Linked DNA regions of Rhizobium rhizoryzae. The protein of the gene in region 1 binds, or shares a complex with, the protein of each later gene. Links are inferred from orthologs where the notes say so. Each region holds a gene or a part of one and is shown on either strand. Other genes may lie near its edges.

The links.
Region 2: the proteins of trxB (region 1) and trxA are in contact, whole or in part, in a crystal structure (PDB 1F6M), measured with the Escherichia coli proteins. The link is inferred for Rhizobium rhizoryzae from one-to-one orthologs.

Annotation. Positions count from the first base shown.
Region 1 is NZ_CP049250.1:2,129,614-2,132,764, reverse strand. What follows is about bases 85-2,912. They hold trxB (thioredoxin-disulfide reductase), read left to right. Parts: upstream 85-925; coding sequence 926-1,900; downstream 1,901-2,912. Other genes in these bases: G6N80_RS16220 (LysR family transcriptional regulator VtlR), read left to right, coding at 1,909-2,805; G6N80_RS16230 (Lrp/AsnC family transcriptional regulator), read right to left, coding at 208-675; G6N80_RS16235 (glycosyltransferase family 25 protein), read left to right, coding at 85-205. Also shown: more of G6N80_RS16235, read left to right, coding at 1-84.
Region 2 is NZ_CP049250.1:975,526-978,847, forward strand. The notes cover bases 324-3,322. They hold trxA (thioredoxin), read left to right. Parts: upstream 324-1,662; coding sequence 1,663-1,983; downstream 1,984-3,322. Other genes in these bases: addA (double-strand break repair helicase AddA), read left to right, coding at 324-1,590; G6N80_RS10890 (bifunctional folylpolyglutamate synthase/dihydrofolate synthase), read right to left, coding at 2,061-3,322. In the rest of the region: more of addA, read left to right, coding at 1-323. UniProt on the Escherichia coli protein: Participates in various redox reactions through the reversible oxidation of its active center dithiol to a disulfide and catalyzes dithiol-disulfide exchange reactions.

The DNA.
Region 1 (3,151 bases):
CCTGCCGAGCCATCAGGTGGGCCTTGGCGGAGAAATCGAGCGGGCCTGGGCAGTGGAGAAAAAGAAGCAGAAGCGAACGCTTCTTCAGAAACTCGGCCGCGAAGTTCAACGCCTCGCATCGCAGGCTGCGTTTGCGTGGCGCGGCAATCGGTTCAACCCGTCGAGCCGACTACGTAATCTCCGGGTTCCGTTTCATCGGCCCTGAGATCAGATCTCGACCAGCCCCAGTTTCTTGACCTGCCGGATCGTCAGCATCGTGCGAACCGTGTCCACGTGCTCGTTGGCCGCCAGAACCTCGATGACGAAATCCTGAAACTTCGTCAAATTTTCAGCAGTGCAACGCAGCAGAAAATCGCTGTCGCCAGACACCATCCATGCTTCGCGCACGATGGGCCAGCTTTCCGCCAGAGCAGCAAAGGCCTTCAGATTGGCTTCCGATTGATGCTTCAGACCGATAAGGCAAAAGGCCACCAGATCGTATCCGAGCTTCGGCCCGTTCAGGATGGCGGCATAACCTTCAATGATCCCCATCTCCTCCAGCTTGCGAACGCGTCGCAGGCAAGGAGGCGCAGAAATGCCAACGCGTTCGGCCAGTTCCACATTGGTCATGCGGCCATCACGCTGCAATTCACGCAAGATCTTGATGTCAGTGGTGTCGAGTTCGACTCGCAGCACGCGAAATTCCTCTGATATGTTTTCCAGTGGTATTAGCCATTGCAGCCCCGAACGCAAGAAATTCACGCCAATGTGCACTGAAAGAAGCGCCTAATATTGTGCAGAACGCAAAGCTGGCCTGCCTGTAATGCAAGGCTGCCCTTGAACTGGAACATGGTTCAATCATAAATGGGGGCGAGTTAACATAATCGATGGATTGCTTCTGCGCGAACAGCGCTCGCTCCCCTGCAATCCCTGAAGGATAGAAATCATGTCTGCCCGTCATACGCAGGTCCTGATCATCGGCTCCGGCCCCGCAGGATACACTGCCGCCATCTACGCCGCTCGCGCCATGCTGAAGCCCGTTCTCATCGCCGGCATGGAACAGGGTGGCCAGTTGATGATCACCACCGATGTGGAAAATTATCCTGGCTTTGCCGACCCCATCCAGGGTCCATGGCTGATGGAACAGATGCTCAAGCAGGCGCACCATGTCGGCACGGAAATTGTGAACGATCTGGTGACGAAGGTTGAGCTGTCGCAGCGCCCATTCGTTGTCAGCACCGATTCAGGCCAGACCTGGACGGCCGACACGCTGGTGATCGCAACCGGTGCCAAGGCGAAGTGGCTGGGCATCGAGAGCGAACAGCATTTCCAGGGCTTTGGCGTCTCGGCCTGCGCAACCTGCGACGGCTTCTTCTATCGCAACCGGGATGTCATCGTGGTCGGAGGCGGAAATTCCGCCGTCGAAGAGGCACTGTACCTGTCCAACATCGCGAAGTCTGTCACCGTCGTTCACCGCCGGGATAGCTTCCGCTCGGAAAAGATCCTGCAGGAGCGCCTGTTCCAGCGTCCCAATGTCAATGTTCTCTGGAACTCGGAGATTGCGGAAATCATTGGCGAGCCCGCCAAGCCGCCCATGCCGCCATCCGTCACCGGTGCCCGGATCCGCGATACCAGAACCGGAGCGATAACCGAGATGCCGATCCATGGTGTTTTCGTCGCCATCGGCCACGCTCCGGCAACGGAACTGTTCAAGGATCAGTTGAAGCTCAAATCCAACGGCTATCTCTGGACAGCGCCGGACTCGACAGCGACCAGCATTCCCGGCGTCTTTGCCGCGGGCGACGTGACTGACGACACCTTCCGCCAAGCCATTACCGCCGCCGGCATGGGCTGCATGGCAGCTCTTGAAGCAGAGCGGTTCCTTGCCGGCATCCAACCTATGGCTCAAGCTGCGGAGTAAATATGGGCGTGCCACTCGACTGGGATAAATTGCGCATCTTCCACGCGGCAGCGGAGGCGGGTTCTTTCACGCATGCGGCGGATAAATTGCACCTATCCCAGTCGGCCATCAGCCGTCAGGTCAGCGCGCTGGAGCAGGATGTCGGCGTCAAGCTCTTCCATCGCCATGCGCGCGGCCTGATCCTGACCGAACAGGGTGAATTGCTGTACCGGACAGCACACGATGTCTTGCTCAAGCTGGAATCCGTCAAGGTTCAGCTGACCGAGACAACGGAAAAGCCGAGCGGCAAATTACGTGTCACCACAACCGTCGGCCTTGGCCAAGGCTGGCTGACCGACAAGGTGCAGGAGTTTCTGCAGCTTTACCCGGAAATGTCGATCCAGCTCATCCTCGATAACGAGGAGCTGGATGTGAACATGCGCCACGCCGATTGCGCCATCCGTCTGCGTCAGCCGCAGCAATCGGATCTTATCCAGCGCAAGCTCTTCACCGTGCACATGCATGTCTATGCGGCTCCCTCCTACATCAATCGTTTTGGAGAGCCGCAGACCATCGAGGATCTGGATACGCACCGCATCATCACATTTGGTGAACCGGCGCCCAACTACCTGCTGGACGTGAACTGGCTCGAATATGCCGGGCGCTCGTCTGACAATCCTCGACTGCCGCATCTGCAGATCAACAGTCAAACATCGATCAAGCGCGCGTGCCTGCTCGGCATCGGTATCGCGGTCCTGCCGGATTACATCGTCGGTCGCGACCCGGGCCTCATCCAGCTTGCCATCAACGCGGATATCCCGTCATTCGATACCTATTTCTGCTATCCGGACGAGATGAAGAACGCTGCCAAGCTGAAGGTCTTCAGGGACTTCATCGTTGCCAAAGCCCGCAACTGGAACTTCTGACAACCGAAGAACAGCACCTCGCAGGCCGCCAGTTTTTAGAAAGCTGATACAGCATTGCACTATCAGCATGGCTGCCCTGCACAGAAAAGCATTGTTCCCTGCTCAAGAAAGAACCATATCGCACACAGCTGATGCACATGGCGGCTTTTCCTCCCAGTTCCGCCGCAGCAGCTGTTCCCCTCTGGAGGTTTATTGACCTTCACACTTACAAGGGCCCTGGAGCGATCCGGCGGCCCTCTTTTTTTAAGCTTCCATTGCCCTTGTTGAACAAAATTCTTGCCCCGGACGATCCCTGCCCCTTGTTGTGGACGAGGACAGCTTCCATATTCGGGATAGCTGTCCCGGC
Region 2 (3,322 bases), 1.2 Mb from region 1 along the record:
TTTGTCTTGCAGCCGCATGACGATCTCTCTTTGACTGCTGCGCTCAAAAGCCCGATCTTCAACCTGACGGAAGACCAGATCTTCGAGCTTGCTGCCCTGCGGAGTGAGGCAGAGAGCGTGTGGAAGCATCTGAACAATCTCGCGGACGACGGAGAGCTCTCTCTTTCAGGCGTGCGAGAACGGCTCTCCCGCTACCGGATATTGGCTGTCGAGCATACGGCGCATGATTTCTTTGCCCGGATTCTCGGGGCTGATGGAGGTCGCAAACAGTTTCTATCTCGGCTCGGCAGCGAAGCCGGCGATGTTCTCGACGAATTCCTGTCCCTTGCGCTCAGTCATGAGGACAAGTCCTTGCCCGGACTGCAAAGCTTCATCTCAACGCTCGAAGCAGACGCTCCAGAAATCAAGCGCGAGCAGGATAGCGGTCGCAACGAAGTGCGCATCATGACGGTGCATGCCTCCAAGGGGCTTGAAGCGCCAATCGTCTTTCTGGTGGACAGCGGCTCGAAAGCCTTCATCTCCTCGCACGTCCCTCGCTTCCGCTTCCTTAAGCTCAACAGCCAGGATGTCCCCGCCTGGGTTCCGCTGAAGTCGCTGTCAAACGCCCTGACGGTTCAGGACGATACTCGACTGAAGGAAGCCGCAGAAGAAGAATACCGGCGGCTGCTCTATGTCGGCATGACACGAGCTGCTGACCGTTTGGTGATTTGCGGCTACCGAGGCAAGCGTGAGAATGATGAGAGTTGGCAGGCCCTGGTCAGGCAGGCACTCAGCAAAGACGAAACACGGTGCACACAAACAACGTTTTCAAGTCCAGATGGAGATTGGAACGGTTATCTCTGGCGCGAGTCTGGGCTAGTTCTCGACGTACCCGGACAGATGAAATCGGAATCTGAGCAGGATGCAGGTCCGAGATCCCTGCCTTCCGAGCTTTTCAAGCCACTACCGCCACACCGCCCGCTACCCCGGCCCTTGAGCCCCTCCGGGGCGGGAATCATGATCGAAGATGAGGATGGCGATGCACCATTCGTTTCCCCGCTATTTGGGGAAAAGAAGGCGAGCAATCTGGCATTGCAAAAAGGTTTGCTGACCCATCGCATGCTCCAGATGCTGCCCAACCTTCCGCGCGAGGATTGGGATGAAGCGGCATCACGCTATCTCGAACGGACGGCTTACTTTTGGCCAAGGGACGAGCGGCAATCTCTCCACCATTCGGTGCTCGCTGTTCTCCGCGAGCCAGCATTGGCACCGTTGTTTTCCGAAAAGGCTCAAGCAGAAGTCTCCATCATGGGAACTCTTTCCATGAGTGGGCGGGACTATGCCGTCTCGGGACGTATCGACCGCTTGGCAATAACGCCGAACGGACAGGTGATCATTCTGGATTACAAGACCAATCGGTTCGTGCCGCGAAGCGAGGAAGAGGTCGCTTTTGCCCATCGCGCCCAACTGGCCATCTACCGCGAAATTCTCAAACCGCTGTATCCAGGTCATCGAATCTCCTGCGTGCTGGTCTACACGGAGACGGCAAAAGTCATCACGCTTTCCACCGAAGCGATCGATCGATCCCTTGCCGAACTGCGAACAAAGTGAGAGATCAGGATTGAATTTCGGTGCCGCACACATCACATTGTGCACAATAGAAATGCTTCAAAGGAGAGCCCCATGGCTACCGTGAAAGTTGATGCCGCCAATTTCCAGGCTGAAGTGCTGGAATCGTCCGAACCCGTCGTCGTTGATTTCTGGGCAGAATGGTGCGGCCCATGCAAGATGATCGCCCCAAGCCTTGAGGAAATCTCCACCGAACTGGCCGGCAAGGTCAAGATCGCCAAATTGAACATCGACGAAAACCCGGATCTGGCAGCCAAGTTTGGCGTTCGTTCAATCCCAACGCTTGCCATGTTCAAGGGCGGTGAAGTGGCTGACATCAAGGTTGGCGCTGCTCCGAAGACTGCGCTTTCCAGTTGGATTTCTGGCGCAGCCTGATCAGTGCATTCGAGAACAAAACGAAAAACCCGGCCTCGCGCCGGGTTTTTTATGCCGCTCTCATCTTCTGTTGAACCTCACCGGGGCGGTGTGCCGTTATCTGCCAGCACATTTCCGGCAAGGTAGAGCGAACCGCCAATAAGTATCCGCGGCGGGGCCGCGTCATCAAGTTGTCGCTCGGCAATTTCTTTCAGAGCATCCGAAACGCTGGACATCGGTTCGGCAACCAGACCTGCATCATAGGCTGATGATGCCAGCGCCACAGGATCCAATCCTGCGTCACTGCCGCGGATCGGAACTGTAAAGACCTGCTCGGCAATGTCGGTGAAGGCCCGAAAATAGTTGAGAGGGTCCTTCGTGTTCAGCATTCCGATAATCAGATAAAGCGGCCGGGGACGAAGCTCCTCGAAGGAGGCCATGGCTTCCGCAATGACCTCTCCTGCACCTGTATTATGGCCGCCGTCGACCCAGATTTCGGCCTCTGTGGGCGCAAGGGCAACGAGTTCGCCCTCCGTCAGCTTCTGAAGGCGTCCGGGCCATTCGACCGAGGTCATCGCTTTTTCCATCATCGCGTCCGTGACCTCGAAACCGGCTGCTTTGACTGCGCGGATAGCAGCGGCTGCATTCGAAAGCTGGTGGCGACCGGGAAGCCGCGGCAGGGGCAGGTCGGCAAGGCCGAACTCATCCTGATAGACGAGCCTGTTGAACTCCTCATGGGCGGAATAATCCTGGCCGTAGACCGATGTCGGACAGCCCATACGCTCGGCTGTTGCCACCAGAACCTCTTCAGCCGCATCAAATTCCTGTCGTCCGATAACGACCGGACAGCCTTTTTTGATGATACCGGCTTTTTCCGCGGCAATCAGCTCGACCCTGTCGCCGAGGTAGGCCTGATGATCGAAAGAAATCGGCATGATGACGGACACTGCAGGATGGTCGATGACGTTGGTGCAATCGAGCCTGCCGCCCATCCCCACTTCCAGGATAACCGCATCGGCAGGTAGTTCGGAAAATAGCAGAAAACCCGCGGCCGTTAGGATCTCGAAAACCGTGATTGGCTCACCAGCATTGGCAACGGCGACCCTACGCAGTGCATCCGCCAATAGTGCATCGTCCACCAGTTGCCCCGGCCCCTGACGTGAGCCGATGCGATACCGCTCATGCCAGTTGACGAGATGCGGTGACGTATGGACATGCGCCGCATGCCCGGCAGCTTCCAGAAGCGCACGGCAGAAGGCACTGACGGAGCCCTTTCCGTTCGTGCCGGCGACATGAATGACGGGAGGCAAGCGCTGCTGCGGATTGCCGAGCACATCGAGCAGACGCCGCATCCTTCCAA